Regions from separate parts of the Peribacillus sp. Aquil_B1 genome, predicted to be linked through region 2. Evidence: riboswitches for the same ligand, from Rfam matches in the RefSeq annotation. Region 2 holds a riboswitch; each other region holds the start of a gene.

Region 1 (7,312 bases), on a different contig from region 2:
GATACTGTCCAGCAGAGCCATGATCTGTCTAGAGAAATAAGGGTCCAATCCAGCAGTAGGCTCATCTAAGAGCCAGACATCGGGTTCCATGGCGAGTATCCCCGCAATAGCGACACGTTTTTTTTGCCCAAGGCTTAAAAAATGGGTAGGTCTGTCTTTCAGTTCCGTTACTTCCGTTTGGGCCATTGCCCAATTTACTTTCTCGTGAACCTTCATTCTATCCCATTCTAAATTCATCGGTCCAAACGATATATCCTGTTGAACATTAGCGGAAAAGAGCTGCGAGTCGGGATCTTGAAAAACAATCCCGACTTGCTTTCGTAATGATAATAATGACTTACGGTCATATTTCATTTTCTTGCCCTTAAATCTGATCTTTCCTGCCGTAGGTTGTAAAAGACCATTTAAATGGAGGAATAAAGTCGATTTGCCGGCACCATTATTACCTAATAACGCTATCTTTTTACCATGTTGAATCGTTAGCGACAGTTCGTTTAAAGCGAACGTTCCATCTGCGAATTGATGGGTGAGGCCGTCTATATGAAAAATATGCTCGTCCATTGTTGGGTTGCCTCCAATTTACAAATATCCATTAATAAAGATTAAGCTTCCTAATATTATAATCGTGATCAGCCAATTCCGTGAGGAATAAGTGTAACTATCCTCGATATAGGAAAGGTTCTCCTGGTAGCCTCTTGCGTTCATGGCCATCGTCAATTGCCCAGAGCGCTGCAATACTCCTAAAAATAAAGACGAGATTAGTAATCCGAGAGATCGTATGCCTTTCCTTAACGAAACATACCCGAGCCGTGAAGCTTGTGCTTGGTGAATGGCCAAAGCTGTATCTAAAAAAATAAAAATGAAGCGATAGGTCAATTCTATTAAATCGATCAATAAGGAAGGCACTTTAAATTTTCGCAGCACGGATAGGATGACGGTAATCGGTGTAGTTAAGGTAAGGAAATATAAACAGCTGATGCAGCCGAATACGACACTGATCAAATTGGCCACTGTACCGACGCTGTCATCGCTGATGAATATTTGCCAGTTCCCGACCTTCCAGGACCACCATATATTCGATATCGATGTAAATTTACTTGTGAAAGAAAAAAGAATGGTAATTGTTCCCGATAGTATAAAAAATCCTGGCAATAGAAGTAATTTCAGATAATAGGAAAGCGGGATTTTTGCCGCAAAAATGATTAAAGCGCTCATCACCGTAAAAGTGATGAGCGAAACGGTCATATCCCTTACCGTTAACGAAAATAGCAATATGGAAAGTGAAAAAACCATCTTTTCTAACGGATGTACATCCTTTAGCCCATTGAAATAGGCATATTTATCAATGAGTAACATGCTTCGATTTTTCGGGAATTTCTTGTTTGGTTTGTTTATTCCTTTGTCTCGTTACACCTATGAAATAACCGATGAAACCAGCTCCGATTGCAGCTTGCAGCGCAAATAATAAGCTTTCGGTTTCTGCACCTGGCGGTTCCCAAATACTGTTGAACCATGGCTTGTATTCCGGATGGATCTTAGTGATGGCTTCCTCAGCTTCACCGTCGGCACCGCCAAATTCCGTTCCTTGTTGGGTGATTAACGGTATGGTTGCAAGAATGACAACCAGGAAAAGCAGCAGTAGACTTTTTTTCATATTAACGGGCCTCCTTTGATAAAACTCGCAGCAATTTCAATTCACCTAGATTGTATTTTTTTAAGAAATTCATCACGACGACTGTCAATAACCCCTCACTGATTGCCAAGGGAATTTGGGTCAGGGCAAAAATGCCTGCAAATTTACTGAAAGAAGCCATGAATCCTCCTACCTCGGATGGAAAAGCAAGAGCAAGTTGAACGGAAGTGACTACATAGGTTCCCAAATCTCCAAAAGCAGCCGCCAAGAAAACGGCAAGTGAAAAAGACCACCCCAATTTAGTTGCGCCCTTGAAGACGAAGTAAGCAATGAACGGTCCGCAAACGGCCATGGAAAATGCATTGGCCCCTAATGTCGTCAAGCCTCCGTGAGCCAGTAAGACAGCTTGAAATAACAGAACGATGGAGCCAACGACACTCATGGCCAAAGGCCCGAATAATATGGAACCCAAACCAACACCCGTAGGGTGTGAGGAGCTTCCCGTAACGGAAGGAATCTTTAGGGCCGATAAAATAAATACAAATGCACCCGATAGGCCAAGTATCATTTTAGTTTCTGGATTTTCCCTTACTTTGGACCTGATGGAACGGTAACCCATGATTAAAAATGGAAGCGTTACGGCCCACCAGAATATGGCCCATTCAATGGGTAAAAAGCCCTCCATGATATGCATGGCCATTGCCCGGTTCGGGACAAAAAGCAGTAAGATGACAAAATAAATGATTTTCCAATTGGTTCTTTTCATTCTTTCTCCTTTCAACACTTTTAAAATTTTTCTGATCAATCTTGAGAAGAAAAGCGGCGCCCAACATAAAAAGCACTTCTCTCATAGGAAAGAAGTGCGTAATGAACAGGAATTTTGCAGTATGAACCAACCATGGGCCATTCTGCCTGATCCGCACGCCCATCCTCGTAGGCTGAAACAGTTTCACGCTTCATGGCAGGTCTCCTGGCTTTGGTTCATCATCCCATTACATCCTTCCCATCTCATTTGACAGTGGATTAAAGTTAAAGTAATAGGACTTCCCTTTACAGTGGCGGGACCGCTCCGGATTTTCACCGGCTTCCCTTTTAAGCTGAATTCCGAGAAATTCAACACCATGAAACTTATGTAATTATTTTGAAAATTTTCTCGTATAGTGTACCATAAAGAAATAATTCCAGCTACACTATCTTTTTTTTCGGGACGAAGTTTGTTGCAAGGAAAGGATTTTAACTGGTTTTACAAGATTAAACTTTTCTAAACAGTCGGAATAAACTATTGAATTTTGATAAAGTTGTTATATGATAGATTAAGTTAGTTAGAAATGTATAATAAAACCAAATATTTCATTTTAAAAGTGCCCTTGTGTGAATAAGCAAGGGATAATAGGGAAATCGGTGAAAATCCGATGCAGCCCCCGCTACTGTAAACGCTGATGAAATTGTCGATAGCCACTGGCATTGTTGCCGGGAAGGGACAAAGTAAAATGAAGCGTAAGCCAGGAAACCTGCTTTTAAAATTGCATGATACTTTTCGGAGGGAAAGGTAGAAGGACTATGACGATTTTGGGAGGATTTGGCATGCTTGCCTTTGGCTCCTCATTCATATAGTTTTTTAAACCTTGACTCTTATGTTAAGGTTTTTTATTTTGCCTTTTCCCTGAACTCAGGAGGAAGAAGATGACTACTTGGAACTTGACGGGTACAAATACACATCTGTTGATTTGTAATGGAAGCAGCTGCATGAAAAAGGGCGGGGAAGAAGTAATCCAAGCGATTCGTGATGAAATTACTTCAAAAGGACTGGATCTGAAAATCCATACAACCAGGACACGCTGTAACGGAAGATGTAAGGATGCCTGCGTTGTGATTGCCTATCCGCAAGGAAACTGGTATCGAGTGGAAACGCCTGATTTCGGTCGGCAGATCGTCAGTAATATCGATGAAGGTGAGTTTGTTTCACAGATGATCTATCAATTCAATGATGGGGAAATGACACCTAATCCAGATTTTCCTGCTCATACGGGTATTTCAAAGAACAAAGCGTAAAAGGAGATGTCTTAATGAGTACAAACGGTAAATTATTCGTCGTGGGCTTTGGGCCCGGGAATTTTGAACACATTACCAAACGTGCCGTCGAAGCCCTTCAAGAAAGTGACTACATCATTGGTTATAAAACTTATGTTGAACTCATTCAGGGACTGCTTACAGATCAAACGATCATTAGTACGGGGATGACTGAAGAGGTATCACGTGCACAGGAAGCAGTGAAACAAGCGGAGCTGGGAAAGAAAGTGGCGGTGATTTCCAGTGGGGATGCTGGAGTTTACGGGATGGCAGGGCTGGTTTATGAAGTATTGATTGAGAAAGGCTGGAAAGAAGAAACAGGAGTGGGCATTGAAGTCATTCCTGGCATATCTGCAATCAACTCATGTGCGTCTTTACTTGGGGCACCAGTCATGCATGATTCGTGTACGATCAGCCTCAGTGATCATTTAACTCCTTGGGAACTGATTGCTAAAAGGGTTGAAGCAGCTGCGATGGCAGACTTTGTCATTGCACTTTATAATCCGCGCAGCGGCAGGCGGACCCGGCAAATTGTTGAAACACAGAAAATTCTCCTTCGCTACCGCTCGCCGGATACACCTGTCGGGTTGGTGAAAAGTGCTTATCGAGATAGGCAGGATATTGTCATAACCAATTTGCAGGATATGTTGAATCACGATATTGGAATGTTGACCACCGTCATTATCGGTAATTCATCCACCTTTTTGTATGATGACAAAATCATCACACCAAGAGGCTATCAGAGAAAATATACGTTGAATTCGGAAAAGCAAACATTGAAGCCGCATCAACGACTTCAAAAAGAAGCGGAACCGTGGGCATTAGATCAAGAAGCCTTAACCGAGTCCGCTGGAGGAGTTGGATTGCTTACAAAAGCACCAGAAAAGAAGCCAGCCTCCTTTGAAATGGCAATGGAGGCCCTGTCAAGAGTCAAGGGTCAAACCGTTAAGCAATCCATTCAGCCGATTGTTCAGCAAAAAATGGAGTCAGTATTCGAACTTGCCGTTAGTCCAGGTGTGGCGAATAAACAATTCACTCCCAATCAAATGATGACACTTGCGGAAGTTGTCGGGGAAAAGGGAACGATGGAATACACGCCAAATCATAAAATCGTCTTAAAGATCCCGACAACGGATCCGGAAGTCATTACGGGGAAATTGCAATCAGCAAACTTTCTTTTGTCGCCGATTGGAGATGTACTGACATTAAAAGCCTGTGATTTCTGTGATGGTGAAAAAGCGGAATCCATTCCTTATGCAGATGAAATACACAGGGTGCTTGGCGGAATGAAAATGCCCAAGGAACTGAACATCGGTTTTAATGGGTGTGGGATGGCTTGTTATAGTGCTGTGATGGATGATATCGGGATTGTCTTCCGAAAAGGGAAGTTCGACTTATTTCTTGGAGCTAAACCGGTTGGAAGAACAGCCCATCCGGGTCAGCCGGTTGCGGAAGGCATTGAACCGGAACAGCTTGTTGAACTGATCACGGACATTGTCGGGGAGTATAAGCAAAATGCCCATCCAAATGAGCGGCTTTTTAAATACTTCAAACGTTCGAAAAAGATACAGAATTTTTCTTATCAGGACATCGCTCCCAAAATAAACATAGAGCCTGCGCCTTGTGAAGACTAATCAAGAGGGGGAAAGTAAATGAAAGCAGTTTTGTTCGTAGGACATGGAAGCCGGTTGGCTTCGGGAAATGAAGAAGTCCGTCATTTTATTGAAAATATGATTCCGGCAATGGACGAGCGTTTCCTGGTGGAAACGTGCTTCTTGGAATTTGCGGCACCGAATATATCCAAAGGAATTGATAATTGTGTAAAACGAGGGGCTACTGAAGTTATTGTCATACCGATCATTTTATTGCATGCAGGACATTCGAAATTACATATCCCAGCTGAAATAGAGGATGGGAAAACCAAGTATCCAGAAGTGAAATTCACATATGGCCAAACGATCGGGGTCCACCATGATGTATTGACGATCCTGACAGACCGTCTGGAGGAAGCGGGATTCGATACGGCCACTGAACATTCTGAGACAGCGATATTGCTAATTGGCCGAGGTGGCAGTGATGCTGATGCAAATAGTGATATATATAAAATTTCACGGTTATTATGGGAAAAATTAAACGTTAAATGGGTTGAAACTGCTTTCATGGGTGTAACGGACCCGCACGTTGATGAAGGTATTGAAAGATGCATCCGATTAGGGGCAAAAAAAGTAGTGATGCTGCCATATTTCCTCTTCACAGGTGTGTTGATGGAAAGAATGGAGGATATGCTGAAAGGCTATCAAGAGCAATATCATGATCGAGAATTCATTTTGGCAAAGTATTTTGGATATCATCAAACCTTACAGAACATTCTGCAAGAACGAGTAATTGAAGCCAGTGAAGGCAGGTCAAGCGGGGCGCGTGATTTGGAAAACTATCGTAAACATGTCGAGGAACATGGACATGCTCACCATCATCACCATCACGACCACGACCATGATCATCACCATGACCACGACCATGACCATGATCATCACCACGACCATGATCATCACCACGATCATGATGGGCAAGTGGTGGGGACATCAAAATGATTTTGTTCTTGGCGGGTACAAGTGATGCAAGGGAATTAGCGATTGAGATACAGCAGGTGGGGTTCAAGGTTTTGGCAACTGTTGTAACCGAATCGGCGGCTAAGAGTTTGCAAGATGCTGGGATATCCACCCGGATTGGCCGATTATCTGCAGAAGATATGACCTCTTTAGTCTCTGCAAAAGGTTTTCAGGCTGTAGTCGATGCGAGTCACCCATTTGCCGAAGAAGCATCCAAAAACGCCCTTAACGGAGCAAAGGCAGCAAATGTTCCTTATATTCGTTATGAGCGTGAAAGTCAACGGTTTCAGAATGATAAATTGATAGTTGTCCGTGATTATGAGGAAGCTGCCAAGCTTGCCGCTGCAAAACGGGGAGTCATCATGCTCACGACCGGAAGTAAAACACTATCCGTGTTCGCAAAAGAATTGGTAGGGCTCGAGAATACCAGAGTCATAGCGAGAATGCTGCCACGCATGGACAATATGGAAAAATGTGCACAGCTGGGCATCGAACAAAAAAATATCGTCGCGATTCAAGGGCCGTTTTCCAAAGAATTGAATAAAGCTCTATATGAACAATATGGGGTCACATTGATGATAACGAAAGAAAGCGGCAAGGTCGGTGCGGTTGATGAGAAATTGGAAGCCGCGTTGGAATGTGGAATCGAGACGATCATGATATCTCGACCGGATGTTGACTATCAGAATGTTCATTCCAGTTTTGAACATGTCATTGCCGAGCTGAATAATCAGTTAAATGAAAAATAGGAGGAATGCAAGATGGATTTTAAAACGGATTTTAAACCACTAACGGTAGACCCTGACAAAATATATGATTATAGCTTTTCAATCATCGCTGAAGAAATGGGCAATCATGATTTTTCTGAAGATGAATGGAAGATCGTCCGCAGGGTCATTCATGCTTCAGCGGATTTTGAATTGGGAAGAAGTGTCATCATCCATCCAAATGCCATTCAAGCTGGTGTGGAAGCCATTCGCAAAGGCAGACATGTCATTGC
Region 2 (7,312 bases):
TCTTGATAAATCGGGCGAAGGATATCTTCCATCATAAATTCCTCCATAACCTTTTTTTTTAGATTTTCGACAAAACTCTTCAAATTCCTGCTTATGTCCCTTACCCCAAACCATCTCAATTCAAAAGTAATATGTATCCTTTATTTCTTTTTTGTTCCATCCATTGTTTATGTTATAGTTAAAGTTATATTTTAGGAGGGACAATCCATGGCTAAATATTCTAGCAAAATCAATAAAATACGCACTTTTGCTTTGAGTTTGATTTTCATCGGCTTCATCGTAATGTACCTGGGGCTTTTCTTCAAAACGCATCCTGTTGTCATGACGATTTTCATGGGGCTGGGCCTTTTATTCATAATCGCAAGTACAGGGGTTTATTTTTGGATTGGAATGCTTTCCACAAAATCGATCCAGGTTGTCTGTCCTAACTGCGGCAAACCTACCAAAATACTAGGGCGTGTAGATATTTGCATGCATTGCGAAGAACCATTGACACTTGACAAAAAGCTGGAAGGCGAAGAATTCAACGAAAAATATAACCGGAAAAGCCTGCATGACTAATGACTAATGGAATTCGACTAGCTGAATTCCCTTTAAAGAAGTCTTTAACAATTGTATCATTTCTTCATAACATGAAAAAAAGTTCCAACCAAGTGGAGGAACTTTTTTTAATGCGATTCTTTTTTCGCACAATCCGTACAGTCGCCGTAGATTTCCATCCGATGGTGACTAACATTGAAACCGGTGACTTGTGCTGCGAAATGCTCGACTTCATCCAATGCAGGATAATCGAAATCCACAATTTTCCCGCAAGTTTGGCAAATTACATGATAATGATTCGTCGTCACAAAATCAAACCTTGCTGAAGAATCACCATACGTAAGTTCTTTTACCAAACCTACCTCACGGAACACACGCAGGTTGTTATAAACCGTTGCCACACTCATATTCGGAAACTTGCCTTCCAGCGCTTTATATATATCATCAGCGGTAGGGTGGGACATGGAGCTTATCAAATACTCAAGTATCGCATGGCGTTGAGGAGTTATTCTTACACCGGTATCTTTTAAGGAATCCAACGCTTCTTTTAACTGAACTTCAGACACCGTCATCCACCTCTTTTTCTCATTAAGTATGCATTCTTAAATTATAATGTTTATAAATAGTGTACCTTTTATGCGTTGAATTTGTCAATAATTCAATGGCTTAACCATTCTTTTTTAGTTTATTCATGAACACATTGAATCTTTCCCATTTTTGCAATGAGTTTAGTATCCCCTGGATAAGTCGATTACGTTGGTGAAGTCTTTTCCAGCTTTCAGGTATTCACGCATATTTTTTTCGAATATGGCAAAGGTTCTTGGTAAATATTCTCCGCTTTTACTTGAAAGATGCGGAGTGACTGTAACATTCTCCATCCTCCAAAACGGATGCCCTTTTCCTAATGGTTCCGGATCAAATACATCCAAGATGGCATGAGATAATTCCCCGGCATTCAGCGCTTCGATCAGCATTTCATCGTTAATCAGGTCGCCCCGGCCAATATTCACGAATACTGCAGTTTCTTTCATTGCTTCAAAGTGTTCCTTTTGCAGAAGACCCTTCGTTTCATCCGTACTTGGCAGGACGGATACGATATAATCGGCCCCCGGTATGGCTTCCAATAAATTATCCAGGGCATAGAGGTGATCTATGGATTCCACTGGTTTCCCGCTCCGGTTCACTCCTATCGTCGTCATCCGAAAGGCTTTCCCAAGACGAGCCACTTCCCCTCCAATTGCACCCACACCAATAACTAACATCGTCTTGCCATTCAATTCCCCTACTTCAATCTTTCTATCCCACAATTCTTCCGTTTCATTCTTCATAAGCAGTTTCAATTTCTTTTCATATTGCAAAAGCATCCCTATCGTATACTCTGCCATTGGGATTTTATGAATGCCTCTAGCATTTGTCACCAGAATGCCCCGTTCCTCTATGGCTTTAAATGGCATTAATTCCATCCCTGCACTCATGACCATGATCCACTTCAAGTTCGCAGCTTTCCCAATGATTTCTTCCGTTAAGTCTTCACCATATGTAATTAAGATTTCCGCTTCACGAAGCGGCCCATCCGTCCATCCTTTTTGATAAATGAAGCTCAAGTCAGGAAAAGCTTCCGTCATCTTCTTTTGGATGCCTTCATTAGGAATGACAGTTGAAAGTATTAACATGTTCATCTCTCCCTTTTAATTAACATAAAAAAACACGGGCTCTATGTGTCCCGCGCAACTTTCTCTGAGGAGGTATTCCCTTAATAAAGCATATTCAGGTGTCCCCTTTTTGAGTTGGACAAAAGCCTTAGCCTTATTAAAAAAGGCTTTATTTTAAAGAATTTGGGTTTAATGCATCTAATTCCGGCAAAATGAAAACGCCATCCCTTCTGATCAGGACGTCGTCAAAGAAGATGTCACCACCCCCATATTCGGGCCGCTGAATCAAAACCATATCCCAATGAATCGATGATCGGTTTCCATTATCCGCTTCTTCATAGGCAAGTCCAAGAGCCAAGTGCAGACTCCCGCTAATTTTCTCATCGAACAAGGTATCGTCCATAGGTTCCAATATGTATGGGTTGATTCCTATTGCGAACTCCCCGATAAAACGGGACCCTTCATCAATATTCAGAATTCGGTTCATTTCAGAGTCACGATTGGAAGTAGCTTTAATGATTTTTCCCTTTTTTACGTTTAATTCTATGTCACTAAAGGTGAATCCTTCATAGGTTGTTGGTGTGTTGAAGGATATCCTTCCATTGAGACTATCTTTTATGGGTGCCGTAAACACTTCCCCATCCGGTAAATTCTTTTTTCCGGCACATATGACGGCCGGCATACCTTTGATGGAAAAGGTCAAATCCGTTCCTGGCGAAACGATCCTGACTTTGTCAGTTCGTTCCATCAATTGTTTTAACGGTTTCAAGGCCGTCTCCATTTTCCCGTAATCCATGTTGCATACATTCAAAAGAAAATCTTCGTACCTGTCGAAGGTCATGCCGGCTTTTTGCGCTGATGCCTTGGTGGGATAATTAAGCAAGACCCAACGTCGGTTGTTTACATAGAAAAGAGTGGGGGAATTCATAGCCTCCCCTTGTAGACGGAGCCTTTCGATGGGAACATCGGTCATTTCCACATCGTTTTCCTCCCCGGTGATGATGATGACTGCATCGATATCCTTATATTTCTTCAAGGCCCATTGCGAAGAGGTGTCAAGTTGTTCCTTTACATTCCCTTGTAACAGGTGGCGGCTTATTTCATCGTCTTCGAGTTCAACATATGGATAAGCGCCAACTCTGTATATTTCATCAATCAGCTCTTTCAATAATGGTTTCGTGTTGATATGGCCCCGTATGAGGATTCTCTCTTTTGGCTGTAATTGTATCGAATGATGAATCAGCCTGGCTGCAAGCTTCGTTATTCGCTCATCCTTCATCTGTCTGTCCCTTATTTTTCGAGGTCGCGAAGAGTATCAAGAGCTTCTTCGACGTGGCCTTTGACTTTTACTTTCCGCCATTCTTTGACTATCTTACCATCCTTATCAATCAGGAAAGTTGAACGTTCAATGCCCATATACTCCTTACCGAAATTCTTCTTCAATTGCCACACATCAAAGATTTTAGCCGCTTCATGATCTTCATCAGCCAGCAGCAGAAAAGGCAATCCATGTTTTTCGATGAATTTTTCATGACGTGCAGCTGGGTCTGGGCTTACCCCAATGATGACAGCGTCCAATTCCTCAAAATGCTCATTATGGTCCCGGAAATCACAGGCCTCAGTCGTGCATCCTGGCGTCATGTCTTTTGGATAAAAATATAATACGATATATTTCCCCTTAAAATCCGATAGGGACACCATTTCGCCATTGTTTGCAGGGAGCTTGAAATCAGGTGCTTTTTCTCCAATTTTAACAGTCATATTGAACCCTCCATTTCTTTCATTATGGTAAGAGTACCCAATAATTGAAAGAAACACAACTTTCATTTATCCTTCCTATCTTTGTGCTCCAAATCGATCACCGTCCGGATCACGAACGCTGCCGGCAGTGTATAACCGATGAAAGCCTGAATCGTAGCTATCATCCTGCCCATGCCAATCGGGGCTATATCTCCATACCCTACAGAAAACATCGTCATCGCACTAAAATAAAAAGAAGTCTTCAACTGTTCATAGAAAGTGCCGTCCAATCGATTGCCCATATCAAGAATCACCGAATGATTCTGAAGTTCGTATAATAAATAAATCAGTGCAAATCCGACTAATATCGTCGCATATAAATTACCAAGCCAAAGCATATCCTCCAGAGAAAACTTCTTTCCTCCCGACTCAACAAGAAATAACGTACGAATGCTCATCACCATGCAAAAAATGATTCCTGCAATCAAGATGTAGAAAGTCATCCCCCACGCCCCATTTCAAAACGCCACTTCCTCTATACATACTCCCTGTCCAAACAATATATTCTTTTTTAGGAACAGACCCCATCCTCCTGCACAATTAATAACCGGATACTTTCCTGAATCTTTTTTCCATGTTGACCCTTTTGGTCGGATATGTTAAGATTGCCTAAATTTTTATAATAGTTTTTATTTTATAAATTTTTAGCCTGCAAACAGTTATCAAGGCAGGTTTTGTCAAATTTCATATGTGGAAATAGGTTCCTAATTTTAAATTGGGATTAAAAGGGAAGTCCGGTGTAATTCCGGCACGGTCCCGCCACTGTAATGGGAGTGTTAGCGTCAACCAATATGCCACTGATCAACAGATCGGGAAGGCCCGCCGCTAATGTTAATCCCTAAGTCAGGAGACCTGCCTATTTCGACAACACTGTTTTAACCTACGGGAGATAGGGAGGTGTTAGGGACCTTATAATTGTAAGGGGCATTTTTGCATGCCTCTTTATTTTAAGCATTTCTAACTTTCTCTTTTGACTGTTGGGGATGCTTTTTTTATTGTTCAATCAAATGAATTTAGGAGGATGGGAATTTTGAAAAGCAGTAGTTTGGGTTACCCTCGAATCGGGGAAGATCGTGAATGGAAACGTACATTAGAAGCTTACTGGTCTGGTAAAATCGATGAATCAGAATTTACGGCACAACTAAAAGCCATCCGTTTAGGCAACTTACAAAAACAGAAGAAGCGAGGCATTGATATCATTCCTGTCAACGACTTCACTTGCTATGATCAAATGCTCGATATGTCCGTCATGTTCGGTCTTGTTCCTGAACGTTATTCAGCCTATGAAAGCGGAAGCGTTCCCCTTTCCGTTTATTATTCAATGGCTCGCGGAAACAATGATGAAGTCGCTTCCGAAATGACGAAATGGTTCAATACGAACTATCACTATATTGTCCCTGAATTAAAGGTGTCACAGCTGACGTTAACAGAAAATAAACCACTTGCAGCATATCGGGAAGCCAAGGAAATGCTAGGGATAGAAACGAAACCCGTGTTGATCGGTCCTTATACTTTCATCTCCCTTTCAAAAGGCTTTAAAAAACAAGATATCCCTGGCATCATCCTGAGCCTGCTTCCCCTATACATGCAAATCCTGCGGGAGTTGGAGCAAGAAGGCGTGAAGTGGGTTCAAATGGACGAACCTTCACTTGTTTCATCGATTTCCAAAGAAGATATGAAAACTGTTACTTACCTCTATGAAAAACTGAATGAAGCAGCACCAAACCTGAACATCATGCTGCAAACATACTTTGATGCCGTGGAACATTACCAGGAAGTCATCGAATTACAAGTTCAAGGAATCGGTCTTGATTTTGTACATGACAAAGGTAGGAATCTAAGCAACCTGAAAGCATTCGGCTTTCCGAAAAACAAAGTGCTTGCTGCAGGTGTGATTGATGGAAAAAACATTTGGCTTTCTGATTTATCAAAAAAAATCCAATTGATCGAGACTCTTAAGTCATTGGTAGCCGAGGACCAAATCTGGCTTCAGCCCTCTTGTTCCCTGCTTCATGTCCCAGTGACCGTTCGTAATGAAACCGCCCTTTCAAAAGAAGTGAAAGCGGCCCTTGCTTTCGCTGATGAGAAACTTGAGGAAATCACACTCTTGGTCAAAGGGAATAATCAAGGCTTTGAAGCAATTGCCGAAAAAGTCGATGCCAATAAATTTACGGTTCAAACGTTAGCAAGTTCAAATGCCCGGAACTATGGAACTGTACAATCCAATGTCGAAAAGGTTAAAACCAGGACCCCCGGCCGTCAGCTTCCATTTAAAGAGCGTTACCAAAAACAACAGGAATTTTTCAAATTGCCTTTTCTCCCTTCGACTACGATCGGAAGCTTTCCGCAAACATTTGAAGTTAAACAAGCACGCGGGAAATTTAAAAGAGGAGAATGGACCGCTTCGCAATATGAAACATTCGTTAACGAAGAAATCGGCAGGTGGATTGAAATCCAAGAAGAAATCGGTTTGGATGTCCTTGTTCACGGGGAATTCGAACGGACGGATATGGTTGAATACTTCGGCCATAAGTTAGGCGGATTCGCCTTTTTAGAAAAAGGTTGGGTACAATCCTATGGATCCCGCTGTGTGAAACCGCCAGTCATCTACGGCGACATCCATTTCATCGAACCGATGACAGTCAGGGAAAGTGTATACGCACAATCACTGACGAAGAAGACGGTAAAGGGAATGCTTACAGGTCCTGTAACGATTTTGAACTGGTCATTTGTCCGTGATGATATTTCCAGGGAGAATGTTTGCTATCAGCTGGCGCTCGCTTTGGAAAAAGAAGTCATTGCATTGGAAACCGCTGGAATCAAAATGATTCAGGTTGATGAGCCTGCACTTAGAGAAGGTCTGCCATTGAAAAAAAGCGATCGCGACGAGTATTTGAACTGGGCTGTGAATTCGTTCTTGATATCGACATCAAGCGTGGAGGATACAACCCAAATTCATACGCATATGTGTTATTGCGACTTCAACAGTTTCATGGATGTCATCTCCTCCCTTGATGCCGATGTAATTTCCATCGAAACATCCCGTAGTCATGGAGAGCTTGCTTCCGCATTCGAGGAAAAGACGTATGAAAAAGGTATTGGCCTGGGTGTGTATGATATTCACAGCCCGCGTGTGCCGGCAGTGGAAGAAATGGTCGATATGATTGAACGTGGGATCAAGGTATTGGATAAAGACCAGTTTTGGATCAATCCCGACTGCGGCCTGAAAACAAGGGGCATCCCGGAAACCGTCGCTTCCCTGAAAAACATGGTCGAAGCAGCAAAAATCGTCCGTGAAACCCTTTTGGCCAAACCAACAG
Region 3 (7,312 bases), on a different contig from region 2:
CTCATATGTACGTTTACTGAGTCGATCAAGGTATCTTGGACTTCTTTGATTAATTTGGAATCTTCCATATTTGAGGGTTGGAAATTCGGTTTCCAGTATTTTTTTATGTCCATTTTTTCCCCTGGTTTTTTAGTGAAGAAATGTCCAGGTGGTAGCTTTTTAATCGATTTAGTTAGCGTCGAAGGCTCCGGTACATATTGGAAACTAAGATAATGTTGTAAAGAATCTACGTCTAACTCTTCACTGATTGCCGTAAGAATACTCTTTTTCTCGGACGCAAAGTAAGTAGTTTCATCTTGCTCACAATAGAAAAAGGGTTTTATCCCAAAGTGATCCCTTGCACCAAAAAGTTTTTCTTCTTCTTTGTCCCAAATGACAAAAGCGAACATCCCACGCAGTTTACGAACGGATTGCTCCTTTATACTACTATAGAGGGCTATAATGACTTCGGTATCAGAATCTGTCGTAAATTCGTGGCCTTTATCGATTAATTCCTTCCTTAGTTCAATATAATTATAAATTTCGCCATTGAAGATAATCCAGTATCTTTCATTTTCATATGAGAGGGGCTGGTTTCCGTTATCTATATCGATGATGCTTAATCTTCTAAAACCAAAATTTACAAATTCATCGAAAAAATACCCTTCATCATCCGGGCCTCTATGGGTAATAATGTTATTCATCTTTTTCAACTTTTCCCTTATATCAGAATGTATGGCTTTAGGTCCATTATGAACACATCCAACAAAACCGCACATAAAATCCACCTACCTATTGTTATTTTGAGCTTCCTTGAAAATTTTTAAGGAACTACAAGAAACATAACAACAAAATATGTAGAAAATAAGGAGTTTACATAAAAATTGTAATTAATTTCATGGTGCACAATAGTCATATCGTTTTTTGGGTTATTATAGGTGTTTTGTCATTTGTGCACACATTCTGCATAATTTTGTAACGATAATGTAAATTCAGGTATCACTTAAGGATGATAGAATAATAAAAAAAGAACTTAATCGGGGGAAAAATAGAAAATGAAAAAAATTATAGCGTCAGTTGTAGTGACGGGATTGTTACTATCAAATCCATTGGTCAGTAATGCTGCATTAGGAGATCGTACATTAAAAAGTGGAATGACTCATACAGATGTGAAACAATTACAAGAGAATTTAAAGAAAAAGGGATATTTTAAAACAGATACCACTACGTACTTTGGGACGGTTACTAAAGGTGCGGTAGTAAAGTTTCAAAAAAGCAAAGGCTTGAAAGCTGACGGAATTGTAGGTCCGAATACGTATAAGGCATTGGGCGTAAAAAAGCAGACAACCAAGGTAGCTAGTGTGAATAATACAAGCAATAAATCTACAGCGTTAGTGAAGGAAGCAAAAAAATATATGAATGTACCGTATGTTTGGGGCGGGAGTACACCAAAAGGTTTTGATTGCAGCGGATTCCTAAAGTACGTATTCGAAAAAAGTACAGATATCACTTTGCCAAGAACGGTAGCGGAAATTTATAAGAAGGGGACAAAGGTATCCAAACCACAAGTTGGGGACCTAGTCTTTTATGAAACCTATAAACCTGGTGCCTCCCATGCGGGTATTTACATCGGGGATAATCAATTCATACACAGCTCCTCATCAGGTGTAGGTATTTCCTCCATGGATAATAGTTATTGGAAACAGAGATATTTAGGAGCAAAAAGAATGTAATAGTAATAACGGCCAGTTCTTTTTTAAGAGACTGGCTTTTATTTATTTTAATAGTAATCTACCAATACGTGACGATATCGAGAAGACCTATAATGATGATAACCGCCCCTGCACATTTTTGAACGGTATTGCCAAACTTCTTCCCTTTTTTTATTAAAGAACCCTCTGCGCCAAAACTCCAAATTAATAATAGGGTGATAATAAGGGGTAAAGCAGTCCCAATCCCAAAAATCGGTGTCAAGGCAAAACCATATGTATTAGATAATACTAAAGGCATAAGTTGTACAAAAAATAGGACAAACATAGTTGGGCAAAAGGCGACTGAATAGCTTATGCCTAATAAAAGGGCTCCTAATTTCCCGTTTGAATTCCGGAATCCCCTCCACTTAAAAAGATGCGAAATCCAAATGAATTTTAAATAACCTAATAGAAAAAGGCCAACAATTATGTTTAAGAATCCAATGCTTTTGCGAAAATATGCGAAATAGGTGGTTAAGGTAGATTGAAACTCTCTTCCTAATAACCAAATTAAAACTCCAAAGAGGGAATATACCAATAGTTTTCCCAGGATAAATAAGGATATTTCCACCCAAGGGGCTTTTTTCCCCACTGCTTTATTTCCAAAATAGGCTATAGAAGTGAAATTCCCAGTAATCTGACAGGGTGCTAAGGAACCGAGGATCCCTAATAGTAAGGCCCCGATAAGAGGAAAGGCCATTGAACTATTCGTCAATTGTAAGACTGGATCAGAGAAAAATTGGCTAATTTTATTTAGGAAGTCGTACATGATAGCTCCTTTCAATTAATTGATGCTTTATTTTAACAAATGTTTTTCAAGAATGTATGCAGAAAGGGTTTTTATACTTCTTCACCTATTTTCATTGAATAGATTTCTTTAAAAAATATGATGTTAATTTCTAAGTATAATTAGTATAATGAGTTAAAATATTATATTTTAAGCAACTAGGTGCCCTTGAGAAACAAGGGATAAAAGGGAATCGGGTGTAAGTCCCGAGCGGTCCCGCCACTGTAATTAAGGAGTTCTCTATCATTTATGTCACTCAACAATATAGTTGGGGAAGACGATGGAGTGCGTTGATCTAAAAGCCAGGAGACCTACCTAGAATGCACACCGAACTCTTCGCGGAAAGGAGTGGTGTACGTAATAATAGACAATTGTATCCTGTCAATTTGTCGTTTATTTAACGTACCCATAAAGCCCTCAATCTGTTAAAGGTTGAGGGCTTTTTATTGTTAATGTATTCATATAACTAGGAGGATTTTATGTATGGAAAATCTGTCACTTATATTTTTTGTTTTTGTGTTGGGTCTTCGTCACGGATTAGATGCGGATCATCTAGCCTTTATCGATGGACAAACTCGATATAACTGGAGAATGGGCAGTCCAGTAGCACGCTGGGTAGGGACATTGTTTGCTTTTGGCCACGGAGGAGTTGTCGCGATTATAGCCGTTATTCTTGGGATGGTAATGAACGACTTTACATTTCCGGCTTATTTTAATCAATTTGCATTATGGGTTTCAATCACTTCTCTATTTTTAATAGGAACAATAAATCTCTATAATCTTCTACGTACAAAAGCTAATAATGACGAGTTTCAACTGAGTGGGATAAAAGGGAAATTTATTTCAAAAATTGCGAAAGGAACAACTAATCCTTTTCTCATTATTATAGTGGGGGCTTTATTTGCTCTGGCTGCTGAGACTGTAAGTCAAACAGCTATTTGGTCTCTTGCGGCTGGTAATTCGGGCGAGTACATGCCTTTGGTTTTGGGACTCGTTTTTATGTTAGGGATAATGATTACCGATACCATTGATTCATTGATTGTGTATCGAATGATTAATCAAACAAACAAACTCGGACAAGCCGCTTCAAGAGTAATGGGATGGGTGATTGTCGTTCTAGCATACGGAGTGTCCTTTTATCAAGCCTTCACATTCTTTAATCCTTGGGCGGAGCTTGATTTTGAAATTCTAGGAGTTGTTCTGTTTCTTTTATTGACCTTTTCTTTTGTTTTTGTAAGTGTACGGTCTAGGGGAAAGACTATTGAAATAAATAAAAACTAATAATCATAACCACAAGGCAGGTTTTACCCATTTTCCTATGATTGTTTCAGTGTTGCGATCTATTCTATAATGAGGTTCGAAAGATAACTAATGGATAAGAACTAAGGAAGCTATTAGCGAATCTCGTTAAATTAACATAAATGGAGAAGGGAGTCCTTTAAACTCCTATTGCTATCAATTAATAAGGGGGAAAATCAGAAAAGACTGCCGGGCTAACTTCCTGCAATCTTTTTAAAAGATTTTTAACTACATGTATTTACTAGACAGACTTATGGGTGTTATGCTCCCATCGGTCTTTTTTTGTTATAAATACGAAGTTAGAAAGGAGATGTCTACCTGGTATTAAATGGGGTGAAGTTATACTTTAATTCAGGGAAAAAACAAATCCTTTAGCGTGCTAATACACTAAATAATTCCGTTGACATTCATTTTAATATTGTGTTAACTTTATATTACGATATTTTATCTCTCTAATACATTAGCAAACTAAAGTATACAGAGTAATACTTAAGTCAAAGGTGGTTTTAATATGAAACGTATAGCGACAATTATGCTGACAATAGTAGCCGTATTTTCACTTCTTGCAGCATGTTCTTCCAAACAGGAGGAGAAAGACAACACGCTGGTGATTGGCATCGACGATAAATTTGCCCCCATGGGATTCCGAGATGAGAATAACAAAATCACTGGTTTTGATATTGACTATGCCAAAGCTGCTGCAGAAAAAATGGGGGTAAAGGTTAAATTTCAACCCATCGACTGGAAAACAAAAGAAACCGAACTAAGCAGTGGTCGTATAGACCTCATTTGGAACGGGTACACCATTACGGATGAGCGTAAAGAGAAGGTTCTTTTTACAAAGCCCTATTTAAAAAATGCACAGGTGGTTGTTACACGTGAAGATTCGAAGCTTACTAAACTGGATGATTTAAAAGGAAAAGTAGTGGGCCTTCAATCGCTTTCTTCCGCTTCAGATGCATTGAATGCTAATCCGGTTAATTCTAAAATCAAGACGATCACGGAATTCTCCGATAACGTATTGGCTCTAAGTGACCTGAAATCTGGCCGTGTGGATGCTGTCGTCATTGATGAAGTTGTTATAAAATATTACATGTCCAAAGAAAAAGAAACCTTTAAGATTCTTGAAGAATCACTTGCACCAGAGGAATATGGAGTTGGCGTGAAAAAAGGGAATGAAGATCTTCTGAAGCAGCTTCAAGGTGCACTTGATGAACTGAATGAAGACGGCACTGCCGCAAAAATCTCTGAGAAATGGTTCGGGGAAAATAAGGTATTAAAGTAATTGAACGTACAATATTAAGCAAACAGGATTTCCTATGGAAACCCTGTTTTGTTTTTGGGGGAATCCATTCATGTCCGCAGATTATATTTTATCAATACTTAAGCCTATGCTCGAAGGGGCACAGATGACGGTCCTCTTATTTTTGATCGCCATAGTCTTGTCCATTCCTTTGGGCTTCTTGCTAACTCTGGCTGTAAGAAGCAAAATCAAGCCTTTAGCCTGGCTTGCCCATACCTATATTTACTTGATGCGCGGTACACCGCTGTTGCTTCAATTGCTATTTATCTGTTTCGGGCTTCCGATGATTCCCGTGATTGGCGAATATATGGTTTTGGATCGCTTTGTAGCTGCATGTTTGGGCTTTATTTTAAATTATGCTGCCTATTATGCCGAGATTTTCCGAGGAGGTCTTCTCGCTATTGATAAAGGCCAATATGAGGCATCCCAAGTATTGGGGTTGACTAAATGGCAGACAATGAGGAAAATAATTCTGCCTCAAATGTTCCGCGTGGCGCTTCCGGCCGTTTCCAATGAATCGGTGACACTTGTTAAGGATACTGCGCTGCTCTATGCAGTTGCTGTACCGGAACTATTACACTTTGCGCAGACAGCAGTGAATCGTGACTTTACAATTGTTCCATTTTTCTTAGCAGGTATCATTTACTTAATCATGACGCTCATATTAACAGTATTCTTTAAATTTCTAGAACGAAGGTTCAAATATTGAATAAGAAGGGGTGGCGAATGTGGCTATAATTGAAGTAACTAACCTCAAAAAGTCATATGACAAACTTGATGTATTAAAACAATTTACCTTTGATGTAAATAAAAACGATGTGGTTGCAGTAATCGGCCCCTCCGGTTCAGGAAAAAGCACGATGCTCCGCAGTTTGATTCATCTCGAAGAAATCAACGACGGTAGCATATGTATATCCGGAGATTATCTGGTGAGGGATGGCATCTACTCGAAACCACAAGAGATCAAGCAAATCACCTCCAAAATGGGGATGGTCTTCCAACATTTTAATCTCTTCCCGCACCTCACTGTCAAAGAAAATCTGGAAATCGCCCCCAGAATGGCGAAAAAGGGGACAGATACAGAGATATACAAGCAAAGCAGGGAGCTCTTGGAGAAGGTTGGTCTTTCTGATCGGGAGACAGCTTATCCGGAAAATCTGTCAGGCGGACAAAAACAAAGAGTAGCCATTGCAAGGGCGCTTATGATGAATCCAGAAATCCTGCTGTTTGATGAGCCCACTTCGGCTTTGGATCCTGAATTGACCGGTGAAGTACTACAAGTAATGAAGGATCTTGCTGAAGAGCAAATGACTATGATTGTGGTGACGCATGAGATGGGGTTTGCAAAGGAAGTAGCAAACAGGGCCATTTTCATGGATAATGGGGAAATTATCGAATCAGGTGATCCGACAGAGTTGTTTACAAACCCCCAGTTCGAACGAACGAAAGCTTTCTTGAACCGCAGTTTGAAATAAATCCTGAAGTGGCCCTATCAGTTTGTAGGAATGAAAAGCTATGGCCGAGCACTTACATTCCTTATGGCTACAGGATATGAACAGATTCGATCTATTGCAGCTTATATAACAGGTGATATAGAATCAGCCTTAAAAGTGGAGCTCGTTTTGCCTGAAACGGGAGTATGAAGCAAATAACAACTTCAGAATATCGAAATACATTCGCCAGGGTCCGTAAAACCTTATCTGACGTGAAAAAGCCAAGATAAATTCACAACGAAACCCATTCAGTCTTGAACTGATGGGGTTTCGTATAGAATCATAGATACAAGGACTACCGATAACAATGTATGTTAACTGGGTGGAGGGAGGAAAGCTATTTTTAGGTATATTCTAGCTCTACCCCTCTTAAACCTGAGCTGATATAAAAAATCCAGTCAAAAATACTGTTGGTGTAATCTAATTTACTCACTCAAAGTATGTGTACCATGAGATTTCGTATCTGGCTCTACAAAGAAAGGAACGCTACTTGGATCAATCGCTATCCAAATTCCTAAAAGGACTAGCCCTATACCGATTACTTTTGAAAAATATTCACCTGTGGGTAGCACCTTTTCCAGAAAGGTAAGCAGCGTGATAACTCCCATCCAGAACAGATTCATAATACCAACTCCGAACAAAATAACCATCAGCCCCCAACAACAACCTACACAATGAAAACCATGCTCGACTCCCATAC
Region 4 (7,312 bases), on a different contig from region 2:
CGGGTTCTCGCCATATTCTTTATACAAATTTTCAAGGCCTAGCATACGTAATCGTTTGTTGGCGATATATTCAATGTACTCATTGAATTCTTCCAAATCAAGATCGGCTTTGGTTTGGATATCTTCGAGCATATATTCAGACCATTCCTTTTCGAGTTCGACTGCTTTTTCAATCGTTGTATAGATGAACTTCGTGTTTTCTTCATTATTTAACTCAGGATATTCATACATCAAGATTTGAATGAGCATGCCAATGAAATCGAAATGGACCATTTCATCGCGATGAATATAGGATATCATCGTAGCGGAACCGGTCATTAGATTTTGGCGTCCTAAATTATAATAAAAGGCGAAAGCCAGATAGAAATAAATCCCCTCAAGGTTCGTTGAATGGATCAGTGCCTCGAATAAATGCTGTGGGCTGGGATCGTCCACGAACGTTTGATAAGCATCAACGATCGGTTGGTTACGCTTAATCACTTCAGGATGCTCTTTGATGCGGTCGAAAAGCTGTTTTTGCTTGCCTACCGGAATCAAGGAAGCAAGGATATAGGAATAAGACTCATTATGGATTGATTCCTGCTGGGCCATGTTGGCCAGGATAGCTTTTGCCGCCGGATCTTTGATGTACCGAAGGATTTCTACTAATGTTGGCGTTTGAAGACTGTCCATTCCAGCAATCATCGTAAGGATATCGAGAAAAGCATCCTGGATATCTTCGTCCAATTCGCCCCACTGTTTTTTATCCTGAATCATGTTCACGCTCGAAGGCTTCCAAAAGTTATTGATGAGCTGTGTATAGGTATCATAGAATTTTTCATACTGAATATCATTCCAAAGGAGGAAGCCTGAAGCTTCTCCTTTGAAAACGCCGGTTGCCTTGGTTGGATGCGTCGGTTCGAGCATCCGAATTTTTTTGATATGATTGGTCATTCGTGAAAACTCCTTTAAGAATAGATTACTGGGTCATGAATGTCGTTAACTTGAACAGCTTTCGCAGGCATTGTCATATTCGGAAGAAGTCGAACGAACATAATACGTTGATTTCAACCCGCTTTCCCATGCCGTTAAATGGATATCCAACAGGACCTTCGCTTTGATTGTATTGTGTACATACAGATTAAAGCTGATTGCTTGGTCAATATGGCGTTGTCGGGCTGCATTTTGCCTGATGCTTTCCAGTTGGTCCAAATTGAAACGCGTTTTTTTATAATATTCATACGTATTTGGCGTCAAGCCTGGTGCGGTCACCTTGAATTTGAAGTTTTTCTTTTCTTCGTAAAATTCAATTTCATACAAAGGGTCGATGCCATCCGTGGAATTACCGATTTTGGCTGTCGATGAATTGGGGGCAATCGCCATTAAATATCCATTACGGGTCCCGTGTTCCTGCACGTCTGCTTTTAAATCCATCCATTTTTGATCTGTATAGTCACGCAGGTCGAAATAGTCCCCTGTATGCCAATCAGATCCTTCAAAATATGGGTACGATCCTTTTTCCTTGGCCAATTCGTTGGATGCCTTGATTGTTAAGTAAGCGATTTTTTCGTATAAAGCATCGGCATATTGAACAGCCTCATCGGATTCCCAATAAATATTCTGTGTGGCAAGTAAATGGTGCCATCCAAACGTTCCTAAACCAATTGCCCTGTAACGTTTATTCGAGATGGATGCTTGTTTGACAGGAAGATTATTCACATCAATGACATTGTCCAGCATTCGGATCTGAATGGGAATCAATCTTTCCAAAACATCGCTGCCCACCGCTCGTGGCAAGTTAATGGATGAAAGGTTGCAGACAACGAAATCGCCGCTTTTACGAACTACAACAACATCTCCATCTTCTGTTTCATATTCATCCGTGATCGTCGAAGGGCTTAGGTTTTGGGCAATCTCCGTACAAAGGTTAGAACAATAAATCATACCTTTATGTTTATTGGGATTTTTCCGATTCACTTCATCGCGGTAGAACATATACGGTACGCCTTCTTCTAATTGAGAAATCATGATGCTTTTCATGATGTCCATCGCATTGATTTTTTCAAAGCTATAGTTTGGAAGCGTGCCATTTTCTGCGGCCTCGACAGCAAGTGCATAATGATTCCTGAAGCTTCCTTCGCCTTTCTTCTCGTCATAAAGATCTTCAAGTGAAAATCCAAGGGTTTGCTTAACGGTATGCGGATCGAAAAGATACCATTCTTTTCTGTCGCGTACAGCCTCCATGAATAAATCCGGTATGCATACGCCTGTAAAAATATCATGGGCTTTTAATCTGTCATCCCCGTTTTGTGTCTTTAAATCGAGGAAGCTCATGATATCTTTATGCCAGGCATCCAAGTAAATCGCGATGGCACCTTTACGTTGACCCAATTGATCGACGCTTACAGCTGTCTGGTTGAATAGTCGAATCCAGGGCGTCGTGCCGGAACTGTTTCCAGAGAAGCCCCGGATATCAGAACCAAGCGAGCGAACCTTACCAACGTAAAGGCCGACACCGCCGCCGAATTTAGATACTTTTGCTGCATCATAGTTTGATAGATAGATGCCGTCAATGGAATCTTCAATTGCGTCGATAAAGCAAGAGCTTAACTGTCCATGTGTTTTACCTGCATTGGAGAGTGTGGGAGTCGCAACGGTCATATAAAGGTTGGACATGGCCCAGTATGCTTCTTTTATAAGTTGCAGGCGGTGCTCCGTTTTTTCCATTCGCATGATTTCCATCGCGATGATCATGAAACGTTCTTGCGGCAGTTCGTAGACCTTGTCCTTTTTTGGGCGGGCCAGATAGCGGTCGTTCAATAAGTAGATGCCTATGTAAGAGAATAATTTATCTTTTTCCGGGTCGATCACCGAACCCAATTCCTCAATTTCCGCTTTTGTATAGGAAGATAGCAGTTCTGGTTTATAAATTGGATAACGCTGACCTTCCGAAAGCTGGGAGAGTTCTGTGATCAGCTCATAGAATGGGCCATAGCTCTCGCCTTCATAACCTCGATTGGCTTGTGCATCCCTATACATTGTATTCAACAGTTCTGCTGCAGCAACGAATGTCCAATCCGGAGCATCGATATCCACACCTTCAAGAGCGAGCTGAATCAGTTTTTTTGATGCCTGTTCTTCGGTTGAGTCACTTTTGCGATCAAGCCATTTTGTAAAACGCTTTTTGAACTTTTCCATATCGAGACGGCCTTCGAATTCCTTCGATAACATCTCAAGCTGGATGGATTTCGATTCTGTGTCATTTTCACTTATGGTAGAGTTATATGTTTGAGTCATTAATAATCCTCCTTGTTAACTTCCGCTAAAATAAAAAAACCGCCCAAAGAATTGAGCGGATCAAACGATAGAATAAAGGAGCCATGAAAAAATAGCCGTTATACTATCGTTTCATCATCTCAATCCCCGAAGAATAAGAAACGTGAAAAATTCAAGGCAGGTCTCCTGACTCATGATCATCCTACTTTGAGTCCTTCCCGTATAAAGATCTATACAGTGGGTTTCTCATTTCGTCACATTTACAGTTGCGGGGACAGTTCCGGGTTTACACCGGATTCCCTTTTCAGCCATCACTGGCACCTTGGATTATAATAAATTCTATATATAGTTATTGGTGTTGTTTATGTAATCAATATCTAGTATTTCTGCTTATATTATCGTAAGCCATATACGATGATAATTCAACTAATATATTTGAAAAAAACCAACCCTTATCTATTGACAAAGTGATGGCAGAGGGTGAAGTAATGAAAGATTTTATTGAGGAATGGATAATTCAAGCGCTGATTTTACGCGATTTTGTGTTAAAATAAAGTGTCTAGTAAAGATGGCTCTCCCTTATTGCGGTGAGGGGATTCGCGGAAAAATATTTATGAAAAAGGGGATAAAATCTTGGAAAAAGTATTAGTTTTTGGACATAAAAACCCGGATACAGACACAATCTGTTCAGCAATCGCTTATGCAGACCTGAAAAAGCAGTTAGGTATCAACGCTGAACCAGTTCGTCTGGGTGAAGTGAATGGTGAAACTCAATATGCATTGGACCAATTCAAATTCGATGCTCCCCGTCTTGTGGAAAAAGTTGCAGGGGAAGCTGATGGCGTAATCTTGGTCGATCATAACGAACGCCAGCAAAGTGCTGAAGATATTGACCAAGTACGTGTGTTGGAAGTTATCGACCATCACCGTATCGCTAACTTCGAAACGAGCGATCCTTTATATTACCGTGCGGAACCAGTTGGCTGTACGGCAACCATTTTAAATAAAATTTATAAAGAAAACGGCATTGAAGTTCCTAAAGCAATCGCAGGTCTTATGCTGTCTGCCATCATTTCCGATTCTTTATTGTTCAAATCACCTACATGCACGGAACAAGACGTTGCAGCAGCTATGGAATTGGCTGCCATTGCGGGTGTCGACGCCGAAACATATGGCTTGGAAATGTTGAAGGCAGGAGCTGACTTGAGCGACAAAACGATTGCTCAGCTTATCACTCTTGATGCAAAGGAATTCTCCATGGGAATGGCTAAAGTGGAGATAGCACAGGTCAATGCTGTTGATCCGAACGAAGTCCTTGCCAAGCAAGCTGAATTGGAAGCGGCGATTGAAGCGGTAATCGCTGTGAAGGAATTGGACTTATTCCTATTCGTCGTAACGGATATCCTGACTAATGATTCTGTTGCCTTGGCTCTTGGTAAAGCAGCTTATGCAGTGGAAAAAGCATACGACGTTTCATTAAACAACAACATCGCCGTCTTAGAAGGCGTTGTATCGCGTAAAAAACAAATTGTGCCGGTCTTAACGGACGTATTCAGCAAGTAATAAATGAAAAGGGATGCTCATTATAAAAAATTTTGGGCATCCTTTTTTTTGTACATGCAAAAAAAGACTCAACCATCCATTAAGGGTGTTTGAGTCTTTTTTCTTAATTCAAGGCATCCTTTTCTTTTTCATAGGCGATGACAATCAATTCTTTATTGGCTTCCTCGCCTAGTTTGCTTTCAAAGCTTTTCAGTTCATTCAATAAATCCGGTGACAGATTTGCTGCTGTATAATCCTGCTCGGGTGTCATGCTTTTCGCTCCTTTCAAAAGGAAATGATTCATGTTATCTATTTTGTCGGTTTGAAAAGTTTCTATTCAGCAGAATGTTACTTCTTCAAGATATTTTACTTTCTGACGTGGCGAGTTTTTCAAGCAATGACGAACTTTCTTGATCGAGTCCTTGCACTTGGACAGGTATTCCGAGAAGCTGATATTTATGGATAACCGTATCAACAGCACCTACCGCTGAATCATCCCAAATTTTAGAATTGGTGAAGTCGATCACGATCGAATCGGCCTTTTCCTTGAAGTCGAACTTCGAAACAAAGTCCTGGACAGAAGCGAAAAATATTTGTCCGCTGATACGATAAGTGATTTTCTTAGCCTGGATGTCTTCCGTTTTCTCTACCGCCACTTTAGAAATTTTAGCCGAGAAGAAAATCATGCTCAAAAGCACTCCGGCAAATACCCCTTTTGATAAGTCATGAGTATAAAGAACGATGAGGACCGTCACGATCATCACGGCTGCATCCGACTTAGGAGCTTTAGTGAGCCTCTTTAGGGAAGACCAGTCAAAGGTCCCGATTGAAACCATGATCATGACTGCGACAAGTGCAGCCATCGGTATTTTAATAAGGACATCATTCAATACCACGATTAATACCATAAGGAATGCGCCCGCTACAAATGTCGAGAGCCGGCCCCTACCACCCGATTTAATGTTGATACCGGATTGGCCGATCATCGCACATCCTGCCATGCCTCCAAAACATCCGGCGATGATATTCGAAATCCCCTGGCCTTTGGCTTCCTTATTTTTATTACTATCCGTGTCAGTCATCTCATCGACAATTTGAGCTGTCAATAACGATTCAAGCAACCCAACAAACGCAAGGGCAATGGAATAAGGGAAAATGATCGCTAAAGTTTCGAAGGTCAAAGGGATGTCTGGAAGCATGAACATCGGAAGCGCTTCGGTCAATTGTCCCATATCCCCCACCGTCCGTACCGTAGCCCCTGTGGTAACTGCAACGATCGTCATGAATATGATAGCGACAAGTGGTGAAGGTATGACTTTCGTGATCTTCGGAAAAAGATAAATGATTGCTAATGAAACGGCTGTCATGACATACATGATCCATGTTTCGCCACAAAATGGGTGAGCTGTGCCGTGAAAATCAAGATGGCTAAAGAATTCACAAAACCAGTCATGACCGGCTTCGGAATGAACTTCATTAATTTCCCGATTTTTAAAACCCCTAGTAAAATTTGCAGCAAACCAGTCAATATTGTTGCAGCAAGTAAATAGTTCAAGCCATGATCTTTAACAAGGTCAACCATGACGAGTGCCATTGCGCCAGTGGCAGCCGATATCATTCCCGGCCTCCCGCCGACGAAAGAGATGACAATGGCAATGCAGAATGAGGCATATAGACCAACCATTGGGTCAACGCCGGCAATGATCGAAAAGGCAATCGCCTCGGGAATCAATGCCAAGGCAACGACAATTCCCGATAGAACATCTCCTCTAACGTTGCCGAACCATTCCTGTCTGTATGCAGATGTATTCAAAGAAACACTCCTTCTTTCTTTTATATATGTGTTCATTTCTTTTTTAACGCACTAAATTATAGCATGAGTCGTTCTTTCTATCTATATGGATAATATAAACGACAAATCGAGGGCTATTCATTTCTAATTGTATGAAGGTAAAATGCCTATAGAGGGAAGAATTGATACAAAAGGTACTTGAGCCATTATATGAGGGAACCAAGGCTGAAGAAGCCTCGATTCATCTATACGAAGAATCGGAAGACTGTTTATTGACCTTCGGTAGGGTATCAAAAACTGAAAAAAATCAATGACTAAAAGGGATGGTATGAAAGATTGCAGGTTGAAAGGGAAAATAAACTCGTACCTTCGTATTGGGAGGAGATATATCATTATCTTAGTAGAAAGCCGATTATCAAATGGAGGTAGGCGGTACCACTATAAAGCTGGATTATTTATTAGGTCTGCCCATACAGGCCATGCATGTAATAATTTCAGTCGAAATGGATTGCCGAAAAATGGCTTGGCCATTTTTGATGTAATGGGCTTCTACACGCTTTTGTAAAATTCCCGCCAAGGAATGGAGTAAAACGGCAGGGATCTATTTCATAACTACTCGCTTTTGCATTCTAGACAGGGGTTTTAGAAGGTAGTGAAACGCGATAGAATCTAATGATTACTTATAAACCACATGATGATTTATATCAATCAAGCCAGTTATGG

Evidence for each region. A riboswitch is a leader RNA that binds a small molecule or an ion and turns the genes downstream of it on or off. The one in region 2 is predicted to bind cobalamin.
Region 1: another riboswitch for cobalamin. It lies ahead of MPH60_RS11435 ((2Fe-2S) ferredoxin domain-containing protein); the one in region 2 lies ahead of metE (5-methyltetrahydropteroyltriglutamate--homocysteine S-methyltransferase).
Region 3: another riboswitch for cobalamin. It lies ahead of MPH60_RS04505 (HoxN/HupN/NixA family nickel/cobalt transporter); the one in region 2 lies ahead of metE (5-methyltetrahydropteroyltriglutamate--homocysteine S-methyltransferase).
Region 4: another riboswitch for cobalamin. It lies ahead of MPH60_RS17060 (ribonucleoside-diphosphate reductase subunit alpha); the one in region 2 lies ahead of metE (5-methyltetrahydropteroyltriglutamate--homocysteine S-methyltransferase).

Annotation. Positions count from the first base shown of each region.
Region 1 covers NZ_JAKXEE010000001.1:2,327,861-2,335,172, reverse strand. The annotation lists gene MPH60_RS11460 (energy-coupling factor ABC transporter ATP-binding protein) at 1-561, opposite strand, end outside; gene cbiQ (cobalt ECF transporter T component CbiQ) at 580-1,356, opposite strand; gene MPH60_RS11450 (energy-coupling factor ABC transporter substrate-binding protein) at 1,343-1,654, opposite strand; gene MPH60_RS11445 (energy-coupling factor ABC transporter permease) at 1,656-2,399, opposite strand; gene MPH60_RS11440 (hypothetical protein) at 2,435-2,593, opposite strand; cobalamin riboswitch at 2,577-2,772, opposite strand; cobalamin riboswitch at 2,976-3,166, shown strand; gene MPH60_RS11435 ((2Fe-2S) ferredoxin domain-containing protein) at 3,317-3,685, shown strand; gene cobJ (precorrin-3B C(17)-methyltransferase) at 3,700-5,337, shown strand; gene MPH60_RS11425 (sirohydrochlorin chelatase) at 5,356-6,294, shown strand; gene cobK (precorrin-6A reductase) at 6,291-7,061, shown strand; gene MPH60_RS11415 (precorrin-8X methylmutase) at 7,074-7,312, shown strand, end outside.
Region 2 covers NZ_JAKXEE010000005.1:1,147-8,458, forward strand. The annotation lists gene MPH60_RS23805 (nucleotidyltransferase-like protein) at 1-32, opposite strand, end outside; gene MPH60_RS23810 (YgzB family protein) at 208-561, shown strand; gene perR (peroxide-responsive transcriptional repressor PerR) at 669-1,112, opposite strand; gene MPH60_RS23820 (D-2-hydroxyacid dehydrogenase) at 1,269-2,213, opposite strand; gene MPH60_RS23825 (aminopeptidase) at 2,362-3,471, opposite strand; gene bcp (thioredoxin-dependent thiol peroxidase) at 3,483-3,953, opposite strand; gene MPH60_RS23835 (potassium channel family protein) at 4,016-4,435, opposite strand; cobalamin riboswitch at 4,674-4,866, shown strand; gene metE (5-methyltetrahydropteroyltriglutamate--homocysteine S-methyltransferase) at 5,014-7,312, shown strand, end outside.
Region 3 covers NZ_JAKXEE010000001.1:913,568-920,879, forward strand. The annotation lists gene asnB (asparagine synthase (glutamine-hydrolyzing)) at 1-758, opposite strand, end outside; gene MPH60_RS04495 (C40 family peptidase) at 1,035-1,712, shown strand; gene MPH60_RS04500 (urease accessory protein UreH domain-containing protein) at 1,771-2,499, opposite strand; cobalamin riboswitch at 2,661-2,850, shown strand; gene MPH60_RS04505 (HoxN/HupN/NixA family nickel/cobalt transporter) at 3,001-3,798, shown strand; gene MPH60_RS04510 (amino acid ABC transporter substrate-binding protein) at 4,328-5,101, shown strand; gene MPH60_RS04515 (amino acid ABC transporter permease) at 5,172-5,828, shown strand; gene MPH60_RS04520 (amino acid ABC transporter ATP-binding protein) at 5,848-6,594, shown strand; partial or broken gene MPH60_RS04525 (glutamate synthase) at 6,610-6,762, shown strand; gene MPH60_RS04530 (DUF2182 domain-containing protein) at 7,038-7,312, opposite strand, start outside.
Region 4 covers NZ_JAKXEE010000002.1:678,640-685,951, reverse strand. The annotation lists gene MPH60_RS17065 (ribonucleotide-diphosphate reductase subunit beta) at 1-933, opposite strand, end outside; gene MPH60_RS17060 (ribonucleoside-diphosphate reductase subunit alpha) at 979-3,276, opposite strand; cobalamin riboswitch at 3,415-3,595, opposite strand; gene MPH60_RS17055 (manganese-dependent inorganic pyrophosphatase) at 3,889-4,818, shown strand; gene MPH60_RS17050 (hypothetical protein) at 4,922-5,068, opposite strand; partial or broken gene MPH60_RS17045 (SulP family inorganic anion transporter) at 5,154-6,646, opposite strand; gene MPH60_RS27820 (hypothetical protein) at 6,772-6,903, shown strand.